DNA from 3 places in the Lysinibacillus sp. OF-1 genome. Region 3 is predicted to be linked to each of the others. Evidence: riboswitches for the same ligand, from Rfam matches in the RefSeq annotation. Region 3 holds a riboswitch; each other region holds the start of a gene.
The links. A riboswitch is a leader RNA that binds a small molecule or an ion and turns the genes downstream of it on or off. The one in region 3 is predicted to bind S-adenosylmethionine.

Region 1: it holds a riboswitch for S-adenosylmethionine, as region 3 does, so the genes downstream of both, NV349_RS02365 (MetQ/NlpA family ABC transporter substrate-binding protein) here and NV349_RS08135 (YezD family protein) in region 3, are expected to answer to the same signal.
Region 2: it holds a riboswitch for S-adenosylmethionine, as region 3 does, so the genes downstream of both, NV349_RS21675 (cyclase family protein) here and NV349_RS08135 (YezD family protein) in region 3, are expected to answer to the same signal.

Annotation. Positions count from the first base shown of each region.
Region 1 is NZ_CP102798.1:495,287-499,472, reverse strand. Features, by position in the region: gene NV349_RS02380 (carbon-nitrogen family hydrolase) at 1-275, opposite strand, end outside; gene NV349_RS02375 (pyridoxal phosphate-dependent aminotransferase) at 372-1,541, shown strand; gene NV349_RS02370 (PPC domain-containing DNA-binding protein) at 1,663-2,166, opposite strand; SAM riboswitch class I at 2,289-2,393, shown strand; gene NV349_RS02365 (MetQ/NlpA family ABC transporter substrate-binding protein) at 2,482-3,312, shown strand; gene NV349_RS02360 (methionine ABC transporter ATP-binding protein) at 3,418-4,186, shown strand, end outside.
Region 2 is NZ_CP102798.1:4,420,297-4,424,482, reverse strand. Features, by position in the region: partial or broken gene NV349_RS21685 (Cof-type HAD-IIB family hydrolase) at 5-755, shown strand; gene NV349_RS21680 (DedA family protein) at 856-1,452, shown strand; gene NV349_RS21675 (cyclase family protein) at 1,495-2,232, opposite strand; SAM riboswitch class I at 2,321-2,427, opposite strand; gene NV349_RS21670 (YuzC family spore coat inner layer protein) at 2,523-2,921, opposite strand; gene NV349_RS21665 (helix-turn-helix domain-containing protein) at 3,045-4,186, opposite strand, start outside.
Region 3 is NZ_CP102798.1:1,716,595-1,720,780, forward strand. Features, by position in the region: gene NV349_RS08120 (DMT family transporter) at 1-246, opposite strand, end outside; gene NV349_RS08125 (LysR family transcriptional regulator) at 381-1,259, shown strand; gene NV349_RS08130 (phosphopantothenoylcysteine decarboxylase domain-containing protein) at 1,334-2,008, shown strand; SAM riboswitch class I at 2,219-2,315, shown strand; gene NV349_RS08135 (YezD family protein) at 2,385-2,540, shown strand; gene NV349_RS08140 (flavin reductase family protein) at 2,623-3,108, opposite strand; gene NV349_RS08145 (VOC family protein) at 3,267-4,052, shown strand; gene NV349_RS08150 (cold-shock protein) at 4,157-4,186, opposite strand, start outside.

The DNA.
Region 1 (4,186 bases), 1.2 Mb from region 3:
TAAAATTTGTCGCCTTTCTTCGTTGAAACAGAACCACCTACAATATGTACACCAAGTTCCTGTGCTAATTCAGCCAAGAAGGATTTCGTACGTTCACCATCGACATCCGCTAGTTCAGGCAGCTTCTCTAACGCATAGCCTGTATTCCACATTTCAGGCAGCACAATGATTTCTGCTCCTTTTTTTGCCACTTCTCGAATCTTGTCCTCAGCTCGTGCAAAATTTTCTTCTACTTTGCCAAAGCCAACATTTAATTGAATACAACCGATTTTCATAGCCATTCCTCCTCTAGACAATTAACAAAAAAAGTAATACTATTTGCTTCATATTCTTCAATAATAATTATTATATTCTGAAAAGGGTGATCATGCATGGAATTCTCTAAAAAACTACAGCAACTACCCACTCAATTTTTTGCAGCGTTAGTTCAAAAAGTAAATAATGCCTTAGAAGAAGGTCGCGATGTCATTAATCTTGGTCAAGGAAATCCCGATCAACCAACGCCCCCTCATATCATTCAAGCATTACAGGAGGCGGCTGAAAATCCACAAAATCACAAATATTCACCATTTCGCGGTATCGCTGAATTACGCCAAGCAGCTGTCGACTATTATAAACGTGAATATAATGTGAATCTAAATCCTGACACAGAGGTAGCGATTCTTGGCGGGACAAAAATTGGACTCGTTGAGCTACCTTTAGCCGTATTAAATCCAGGTGATACAATGCTCTTACCAGACCCTGGCTATCCAGATTACTTATCAGGTGTCGTATTAGGTGATGTCCATTTTGAAGTGATGCCACTTTTAGCTGCAAATGATTTCTTACCTAATTATCATGCATTACCTGATGAAGTGAAAGAGAAGGCGAAGCTACTTTACCTAAATTACCCGAACAACCCTACAGGTGGTACAGCAACACTTGCATTTTTTGAAGAGACCGTTCGCTTTGCGAAGGAACACAATATTATCGTATCACATGATTTTGCTTATGGGGCAATAGGATTTGACGGTAATAAACCTATTAGCTTCCTACAAGCTGAGGGTGCAAAAGAAGTAGGAATTGAAATGTACACACTCTCCAAAACTTATAATATGGCAGGCTGGCGTATAGGCTTCGCTGTCGGTAATGCCGACATTATTGCTGCCATTAATCTAATTCAGGATCATCTGTTTTGTAGTCAATTCCCTGCTATTCAACAAGCAGCAGCAACGGCACTTACAGCTTCCCAAGAATGTGTGGATGAACTGCGAGCTACCTATGAAGGTCGCCGCAATGTACTCATTGAAGAAGCTCAAAGAATTGGTTGGCATGTAACGGCTCCAAAAGGCTCCTTCTTCGCATGGCTCCCTGTACCATTCGGCTATACTAGCGAGCAGTTTGCCGATTTATTATTGGAAAAGGCTGATATCGCTGTAGCAGCAGGCAATGGCTTCGGCCGATATGGCGAAGGCTATATCCGTGTTGGTTTACTTGTTAGCGAGGAACGCTTACGTGAAGCAATCCATAGAATCGAACAATTACAATTATTCAACCCTTAACCATGACATGAGGCTGGGACAAAAGTAAAAATGTTAGACCGATTATAAGCTCGGTCTAACATTTTTTAATTCAGGAAGGAACATTCAGCTCAGTGAAAAGAAAAAGTTAGTATCATTTTCGCTATTTTTCAATTTTCCTTGGCTGCTGTAAACCGTGTTCTAATGGATAAAATTGAACATGGCCTGTTTCTTCATCAAATTTTCGAAAGTGCTGGATGCCTTGAACCTCAGCTAGCACTATGTCAGCCGTAATAACAGGGTTCCCCCTCTTCATTAAATGCCCCCCTGACACGATGCCCCATTGATCACTCATAGAACCATGGAAATGTGTTTCATATCCCCCATCGCGCTTACATACTACGCCAGAGCCTTGGATCAATTCAAGTGGCCCCTCTTTTTTTATGACATCGCTAAAACTTACGTTAATCTGTGATGTTTCATCAGGTACTAAATAAACAAAGCTACTCTTTTGAAGGCTACCTATACAGCTAACAATTGTTGCTGACTCAATATGGTTCTCCTCACAAAGTGCCTCCATTCCTTCAATAATGTCTGTACCCATTAGCAATCGAGCACTTACAACCTTGCCAAATGAACCTATACCATAATTAACTCTTACAGACATTGCTATCCCTCTTTCATGACGAAATATTATAATAATATAAAAAATTTAAAAAATATTTATTGACTTACTATAACCTATAAATTATATTAGTTCTATCGGAATTACAAAAAAATATGATAAATCTCTTATCAAGAGTAGCTGAGGGACTGGCCCTATGAAGCTCGGCAACCTCCTTTTAGAAGGAAGGTGCTAAATCCTGCAAACGATTATCGTTTGATAGATAAGAGAGGACATTTTTTCATGAGCCTCTCTTAGTTTGTAAGAGAGTTTTTTTATTTTCAAAAACCGATAAAAACAATCTTGGAGGTAGTTTTCATGAAAAAGAAAAATAAATTTTTAGTAGGTTTTGCAAGTCTTACATTAGCAGCAGCTCTAGCAGGTTGTGGCTCTAAAGAAGAGAGTAAAGGTCAAGCTGAAGCAATTAATGAAAATAAAATCGTCGTAGGTGTCACGTCTGGTCCACACGAACAAATCGCAGAAGTTGCAGCGAAAGTAGCCAAAGAAAATGGGCTAGAAGTAGAGCTTAAATCATTTTCTGATTATGTTTTACCTAATACATCCTTATCTGAAGGTGATCTTGATGCGAATAGCTATCAACACGAGCCTTTCCTCGATACGTTTAATAAAGATCATGATACAGATTTAGTAACAGTAGGCAAAACGATTTTAAATCCAATGGGTATTTACTCTGAAAAATATAAATCCTTTGATGACATTCCGGATGGTGCAACATTTGGTTTACCAAATGACCCAACAAATGGTGCTCGTGCCCTCTTTGTTTTACAGGAAGCAGGCTATATAAAATTAAAAGATGGGGCAGATTTAACAGCCTCTATCCGTGATGTAGAAGAAAACAAAAAGAATTTAAAATTCATCGAATTAGAGGCAGCTCAAATTCCTAAGCAGCTTAGTGAAGTAGATGTAGCAGCTATTAATACAAACTTCGCATTGGAAGCTGGCATTAATCCTAAAGATGACGCTATTCTTTTAGAATCTACTGACTCTCCATATGTGAACTATATTGTGGTACGTGCAGAAAATGAAAATGACCCAACAATTAAAAAGTTCGTTGAGGCTTACCAATCTGATGAAGTACGTCAATTCATTGAAGAAGAATTCAAAGGTTCAGTAATCCCTAGCTGGTAATACATTCAGGAAGCTTCTAGTAGCTGAAGAATCTGCCGAAATTCCTCTATGGAAAACGAGCAGATTCTTGCTTTTTAGGAGCTTGAGAAAGGAGCAATCAATCGGATGATTCAATTACAAAATATCTCAAAAGAATATAAGACGAAAAAAGACATCATTAAGGCTGTAGATGGAATCAATCTCCATGTAAAAAAAGGACAAATTCATGGTGTGATTGGCTATAGTGGTGCAGGTAAAAGTACACTCATTCGTTGCGTCAATCTACTAGAGCGACCTACAGCTGGAAAAGTGTTAATCGACAATGTGGACATTACTGCCCTTTCTCTTCATGAATTACGGCAAACACGCCAAAAAATCGGAATGATTTTCCAACATTTTAATCTATTAAAAACGGCAACCGTTTACCATAATATTGCTGTTCCTTTAAAGCTACTTGGCTATAACGAGAAAGAGGTAAAAAACCGTGTGGCTAAATATGCTGAAATTGTTGGATTAACAGACAAACTAGACAGCTACCCTAACCAACTTTCAGGTGGGCAAAAGCAACGTGTTGCTATTGCACGTGCCTTGGCACAGGAACCAGAGGTTCTACTTAGTGACGAAGCAACAAGTGCACTCGACCCTGAAACAACCGAAGCCATTCTTGAATTGTTGTTAAAAATTAACCGTGAATTAGGCATTACGATCCTGCTGATTACACATGAGATGAATGTCATTCAGAAAATATGTGATGAGGTTTCTGTTCTTGAGTCCGGAAAAGTGGTGGAATTTGGTACGGCTATTGAACTTTTTGCTAAACCGAAGCATCCTACAACGAGAAAGTTTTTAAATACGATTTCACAACGTAATTTATCCCCTTCCCTGATCGAGCAGT
Region 2 (4,186 bases), 2.0 Mb from region 3:
TAAGATGAATTATAATATCATATTTTTTGATGTGGATGGAACACTGATTAATTACGAAGATGGCTGTGTGGAAGAAAGCACAAAGCAGGCCATTCAACTTTTGCAGGAGAGAGGAATTCACCTTGTAGCGGCTACAGGAAGACCTTTATCGATGTGTCAGGAGATACAAGCGCTAGGGATTGAAACCTTTATTACAGCAAATGGGGCATATGTGAAACACAAGGATTTAATCATACATAATTCAAAATGTACAAGCTTTTGCACGTGAACAGCAGCATAGCCTCACATTTTTTACAGAGCAACTATCGATGAATGGCATTCAGCATCCAGCTGCTTTCAATGCGATGCAGGCAACTCTATCTTTACGAAATTTTCCGGTTGTGAATGAAAAAATTGTGGATGAAGAAGTTTTTCTCATGTGTCTATATGCAGATGAGGAGGCTGAAAAAAGATATGCTAGCCAATTTCCGCATATATTTTGGCAGCGATGGCATCCTTATATTGTGAATGTATTACAGCAGGATGTTGCCAAATCGATAGCTGTTAAAGCGGTACTAGACCATTTTAACATTGATCCTGAAAATGCTATTGCTTTTGGAGATGGGGATAATGATATTGATATGTTAGAGCATGTAGGGCTAGGTATTGCTATGGGAAATGGTAGTGCAGCTCTAAAAGCAGTTGCGAATTTTGTTACAAAGAGTTCCACTGAAGGTGGTATTGACTTTGCTTTACGGCAGTTTCAAATGATATAAAGCTGCTGAAGGTCTTAAAGTCGATGCCTCAGGTTCTCTTAGATCTATTGAAGGAACTTGTTAATCAATGCGTTTTAATAAATTTTGGGTGGGATGTTATATGGCACATCATGTGCAATCTCTAATTGAACATTACGGGTATTTGGGTATTATCGTGATCCTAATTGGAGGCATTGTTGGGTTGCCACTTCCTGATGAGGTCTTTCTAACATATGTTGGCTACAGCGTTTATATAGAAAGCCTTGAACACATTCCCGCTTTAGTAAGTGCAATGATTGGTGCAGTTGGCGGTATTACCTTAAGCTACTATATCGGCTATCGTTTTGGCTTACCATTATTGCAGAAATATGGACCCAAAATTCATATTACGGAGCAAAAAATTGATTTTACAAAACAACTGTTTACTAAAATTGGGCCAACTTTATTATTAATAGGCTATTTTATACCTGGTGTACGACATCTGACAGCCTATATTGCGGCAATTAATAATTATCCATATAGAAAGTTTGCTTTTTTTGCCTATACAGGGGCATTTATCTGGACTTTCACATTTATAACGTTAGGGAGGATGCTTGGGGAGAAGTGGCGGTTTGTTGGTTATTATTTATCCCATTATAGTATTTATCTCATCCTATTGTTTGGCCTCGTAATGCTCATCGTTTACTATCTATTCAAAAAAAGAAATATACGAAAATAAAGGTCTGTATGATTCAACATATGAATCGTACAGACCTTTGTGTTATGGCAAAATAGCAAATGAGCGTACAGGGAATCCAGATGCCTTTTCAGGCTTAGGGACGATATTGAAGATAATTGCCCCCTTCGCAGGTAGCTTGTCCAAGTTAGTCATCAACTCAATTTGATAGATGTTTTGTTCAAGCACGAAGTATTCGCCGTCTAGCTTACCATTTTTGTGAAAATCAGCGGCTGAATCAGTATCAAATGTTTCATGGCCAAGTGCACTTATTTGACGTTCCTTCAATAAAAATTGTAATGCCTCTAAGCCCCAGCCTGGTATATGGTTATGTCCATCCATATCTTGGTTACTAAATGCCTCTTTATCTGGCCAGCGCTTACTCCAATCCGTACGTAGCGCTACAAAGGTACCTGCTTCAATTACTCCATGTTGTGCTTCAAAATCAAAAATATCTTGCACACTTAGCGAGAAGTCATGATTGCTAGCAGCTTCTCGTGATTTATCAATAACGACAAGAGGAAGAACTAGTTCTTTTAGTTCTAATTCTTCTAGATAGCGGGAGTCTCGCACAAAATGAATGGGTGGGTCGATATGTGTGCCATATTGTCCTGGGAACGTGAATTGTTGTGCGAAGAACCCGTCATCATGAGAGAATAATGTTTCAAATTTAGCATCTTCAAACATAAAAAAATGTGGGGAATTAGGGCCGAATGTATGTGTTAAATCAACCCATTGTTTTGATTTTAATAATTGTAATGCTTGTAAAAGTTGGTTTGACATTGATTTCACTGCTTTCTGTTAAAATTAGTAGAACATAAAAAAGAGTCCCCTTAGAAGAGGACTCCAGAATAAGCAACGGTAGTTCTTCTTCTCATCTTTCAGGCTTAAAATTTTGCCAATTGGAATTAGCACCATACTGTTGAGCTGGTTGCTGAGACTTCATCGGGCCAATCCCTCCGTCTCTCTCGATAAGAAAAGTGATATAAGAATTTTCAGAAATAATAATAAAAACACTTTAGCATAGAATTTTATAGTTTACAAGTTCGATAGAGATATAAGGGTAAATTTTTTTACCAACTTAAATTTATGGTTATGCCACAACAACCATTATCCATAAGACGTATTCTGAAATTGTCTGGTGTATAATTTGCATCAAATTTCATCGTAATGCCTGTTGATGTGATTAATTTATCAACCTCTGTTTTATTTGAAAGCTGTGCAGCATTCATTAGATCATGTGCAAATTGTTGAGAGCTATCAATTTTATCCGTAAGCAATTGAGCCTGTTGCATGATCGCCTTTATCCGTGTAGCTGACATTTTTAATTTATGTGTGTCGACAGGTGGAAAGGGGGTAGTGTTCGGCATTGCTAAATGTTGAGGAATAGGTCTAACGGCAAGCTGCTGGGCAAGTGGCGACGTTGGGTAATGATAAGGATGAACAAAGTACGGATAAGGATTGTAATACAATGTAATTCCTCCTATCCTATAGCTGATATCTTATCTTATGTAGCTAAACGTCTTTAGGTGTTATTTTGCAGTGCAATGTCTGTCCTAATCATTTAAAAAGGAAGCCAAAGTGAGCTTCCTCTTTTAGCCGAGAACATGTAAGACATCATCAATTTTTTTACTATGAGACAGAATACCGTAATTCATCCATGTTAAAAAATCCACTTCATATACACAGTTGGTTTTAACTGCAGCTAGATTTTTCCACATAGAAGTTTTTAAAATCGTACGCTCCTCGTTCTCGTAAATGGAATGTTGTTTATCAAAAGTAATAAATAAATGATCCGCATCTAATTGCAGCAATTGATCAAATGTCAGTGGTGCTTTACGTTGATTGTGCGGAATACTCCAGACAAGTGGATGTGGCATTAAACCGAGGTCACGATATAAAATTGGCCCCGTATAGCCACATTCAGGACCCGCATATAGAGTAATGCCAATGGCTGAAATGCGAAGAAATGCCACACTTTGCCCATAAACGGATTTACTAAGAATTCCTTTTGCTTGCTGTACCTTATCCTCATATTGTAGGATCACGTCTTGCATCAAGGCGGTTTTTCCTGTTAAATCAGCAATCTTAAACAAAGTAGACTGCCAGTTCTCTCCAGGATGTGAGATATGACAGATGGGAGCTACTTCATTTAAATGATGACAGGATTCCCATCGCTCTATACCTGCATCTAGCATAATTAATGTTGGTTTATAGTGAAGGAGTCGATCCATTTCTCCATTTTGTACATCGATATCAGGCACTTCTTGTAGACCTAAATAGTCTTGTTTTCCCCATTTTGGATGACTGAATTGAGCAATTGGTGTAATCCCAAGGGCGACAAAGAAATCTTCTAAGAATGGTGCAAATACACGTAGATTGCTGCTTTGGTTTCTTCGATATTGTCCTGGAGAGATGCCGACATGTTCTTTAAAACGACGATTGAAATAATACTCATTATTAAATCCGATAGACTGACTAATTTCAAATACCCGATCATTTGTTGTCATTAATAATTGCTTGGCTTTTTCAATGCGAATGTTATTTAAATAGTGAAGAGGGATTTGCCCTGTAATCTCTTTGAACATACGGGTATAATTCCATCTTGGAACATCAGCTAGCTCTGCCAACTGCTCGACAGTCCACTCTTTTTCAAAATGTTTATGCAAATAGTTAATGGATTGCTCAACAGATTGACGATCATTTTTTTGCACCAGCTTGGGTATTGTTTGATGTA
Region 3 (4,186 bases):
ACTTAACGCGAACACAATGAATAATAAAAATCCTTGAATAGCCGCATATTTTAATGTTTTACCATTTACTTTGATCATCCGTTTATAAAAAATAAGTCCTGCTACGAAAAATGCAATGATACAACGCAATGCCACCACATTATAAACTGCCAATGTTTCAAGCCCCATGACCATAAAGGTATAAGATAGTCCCCAAAACATTGTGACAATAACCATCAATACATTTGCTTTTCCTTGGATACTCATTATGTTCACCTACCATCTGTGTACTAAAACAGTTTTTATACTAAAATTTACTATATATCTTGTATTGTGATTAGTAAAACGAATGTTTATAATGAATAGGATTAAAAAAATTCATGTATATAGAGGGATGACGGATGAGCTTAGTTAAATATGAGATTTTAACAAAGGTGGCAGAGGTAGCAAGCTTTACAAAAGCAGCGGATGCACTAGGACTAACGCAGTCTGCTGTGAGCCATGCCGTGTCTAGTTTAGAAAAAGAATTTGGCTTTGCTCTCATTCATCGAAGTCGTGCAGGTGTAACACTGACGAGTGAGGGGCAGACCATGCTAAGGGCGATGCGTCAGGTTCTGGATGCCCAGGAATTATTGCAGCAGGAAGCGGCCCATATACTGGGTGTAACACGCGGGAAAGTTCGAATTGGCGTTATTTCAAGTATTTCCTCGAATTGGATGCCAGAAATTGTTCGTATTATGGATCATCAATTTCCAGGGATACAAGTAGAGTTACGAGAGGGAGATTATTACGAAATTGAACAATGGCTGCTAAGTGGGGAAGTCGAGGTAGGATTCTTGAATGGTCAAAAATCAGAGCAATATCAATTTATGGAATTACAACAAGACCCTTTATTATGTATTGTTTCGGATAAAAGCCCTTTATTTCATAAGACAGAAATTGATATTGTTGACCTAGAAGATATGCCTTTTATCATGACTTCCTATAAAGGGACAAATGATGTAAAGGTACTGTTGGAGCAATATCATGTAAAGCCCCATATTCGCTTTGAGCTTTCTGAGGAGGTAGGGATTCTTTCAATGATTTCCCATCATTTAGGCATTAGTATTTTGCCTCAATTGGTCATTCAACATTTACCATCAACGTTAAAAGCAATCCCGCTAAAGCAAGGAGGCTACCGTACCATTGGAATTGCGATGAAGCACCATGCTTCCCCTGTTACTAAGAAATTTGCGGAAATATTAAGTGCTTGGTTAAAAGAGCAAAATAGTACGCTATGATTGTGGCTATTGAAGCACATCCTTACATTACGTTAAAATAGTATTTGTATATATTGTAGAAAATAGGTGAGTGTATGGGGACATTACAAGGCAAAACCGTACTCATTACAAGTGGGGGAACACTTGAAAAATGGGATCGTGTACGAGGGCACACGAATTTATCAAAAGGGACAATGGGCTGTTATTTAGCAGAGGCCGCATTGGCTAAGGGTGCGAATGTAATATATATGCATGGCTACTTTGCACAGCTTCCAGCAAATCACGACAAAATGACATTGGTAAAATTTGAAGGTATTGAGGATTTAGGAGAAAAGGTACGTCATGCGGTTCAGCTACAACAAGTCGATATTGTTATTATGGCTGCTGCTGGCTCCGATTGGGTTATTGACAAGGTTTATGATCAATCCGGTAATTTAATGGAGGAAGCGGGGAAAATGCCTTCTGACGAACCACCTATTATCCATTTTAAAAAGGCACCAAAAGTATTAGGGCAAATCAAGGGCTGGCAACCGAATGTAACGCTAGTGGGCTTTAAGCTAGAAGCTACAAATGATGAGGATTTTTTACTCGCTCGTGCAAGACTGCGTATGGAAGCCGCGCATGCTCAATTTATGGTTGCAAATAGCTCGCAGTCTTTATATGGCGGGGATGAGCCTCATTGGATCGTGCCTGCTGAGGGACAATCAATTAAGGTGATGGGCAAGCAACAGACAGCACAAACTTTAATGGAATGTTTGCATAGGGAATAACGTGATGAACTGTGGAGAAGGTCATACTTCTACACAGTTTTTTTCTTTGCCATTGTGGTTAGATAGACTGACATAGCATACAATACGATAGGATTATGAGTGAATTGTAACAGAGAGGATGCTATTACAAAGTATTCAGCTAGGTTTTCTAATATTTTATATTGACATTCGGATAACAGAATTATAGAATTATTTTCAAGAAACGCAGTACTCTTATCAAGAGAGGTGGAGGGACTTGGCCCCATGAAGCCTCGGCAACCGAGAAGATAGGTGCCAAATCCAACAGATGGTGTCTGAGAGATAGGAGGGGCTATCAATCGGTTTGATGCGTTGGCCTCTTTTGTACAACTAGGAGAATAAAGAGGGGGTGTATCGTATGGCTCAATCGGCAAAGGTAGATGATAAAAAATTAGAGGCAATTGCTAAGGCAATTCAAAATCTTGAATTTGGTGAAGTGAATATTACGATTCAAGATGGTGTGATTGTGCAAATTAATAGGCTTGAAAAGCAGAGATTTCCACAGAAGAAATAATGCTCATTTCAGTTGAACGATGTGAAAAGGCCACTAATAAGCATGGTTTCCATTGCTTACAAGTGGCTCTTTTTTATGGAAATTAGCTATAAAAGCTTTTTGGAATTGGACCGATATGACGACGATGATAGAGAAGGGGTTCTTTTTGAGAATTTGTAATGTCTAGCACTTGCCCAATAAAAATAGTATGATCGCCTGCATCTATTTGCTGAAATGATTTACATTGTAAAATAGCTGCTGTATCATGTAAAATCGGTAGCCCAAAAGTAGAAGTAGACCATTTAGCTTGAGCAAAGCGATCCGGGACTTTACTTGCAAATAATGTACATAAATGCTCTTGATTACTCGCTAAAATATTGACAGCGAATTTTTCCGCACCCATAAAGTAAGAATGGAGCTGAGATTTTTTATCAAGTGACCATAAAATAAGTAGTGGGTCAATGGAAACAGATGCAAAAGAATTGACTGTTAAGCCAATTGGATTCGTTTCATGACATGCTGTCACAACCGTTACACCTGTAGGATAGTTACCTAATGCCAATTTAAAAGCAGCTACTTGATCTGTCATTCAAATCACCTCTTTATAGTTAGTCATAAATTAGTTAACGGAGTTAGTAGGTAAATTGCACTTTTTTTCATACCATATAGTAACTCCTTTTCTTAAGTAAATTTTAAATCAATTAAACATCCAGGTAAAGCTAATGGGGGAAAGAAAGGGGAATTGCCATGACTTTATATTTTGATCATCTGGTACATCAAGTAGAATCACCAGAAAATATAAAGGTTTTCTTCAATAAACGAAATGTCCGTACAGTGAACGGTGGTCAACACACGATGTGGGGGACTTATAATACGCTAAGCTATTTTGGCTTAAGCTATATTGAACAAATCGCTATTTATGATCGTGATTTATTTGAGCAAGCGGCTCTGTACCCTTATTCCCTACATTATACGTTTAAACGTGATCGTGAGCGCCAAGGATTTTCACGAATTGCCTTGCGCACCAAAAATATTGAAGACGAGGGTCAACGATTGCGTGCATTGGGCTTTGAAGTATATGGTCCCGATGCTTGTAGCCGAACAAGACCAGATGGCACGACACTAGAATGGAAGCTATTGCATTTTGGCATGCCCAACCTTTCATTGGATTTTCCATTCTTAATTGAATGGGCAGATGAAGATGAGGAACGTTTGGCACAATTAAAAGCTAGTGGTGCAATCGATGAAAACCAAGCCATCACAATGGAATCTATTCAGTTTTTTGTCAAGGATGTGGAGGAGACGGTTCAGCTTTGGCAAAAGGTATTACAGCTACCCGATTCCGAGCAGCATGAGCAATTTGTGTCACTACAGCTACCAAATATGCGCTTGGATTTTTATGAGGAGACGGCAGCATCTGCCATGACGTTAGGGCATTTAAAAGAAGGACCCATCGGTGTAACATTGAAAGATCCACACCGAACAAAGGAAACATTAGTTTGTCCAGGTGCTTTTTATTGGATTAATAGATAAATTAAAAATCCACTTCAATTGTTGAAGTGGATTTTTATGTGCAAACATGTCAAAAAGCGGATTGAGCACTATTCATCTACCTCATCCACTTTCAATTTTGGAGCTTATAATTTTACAACATTTGATGCCTGGGG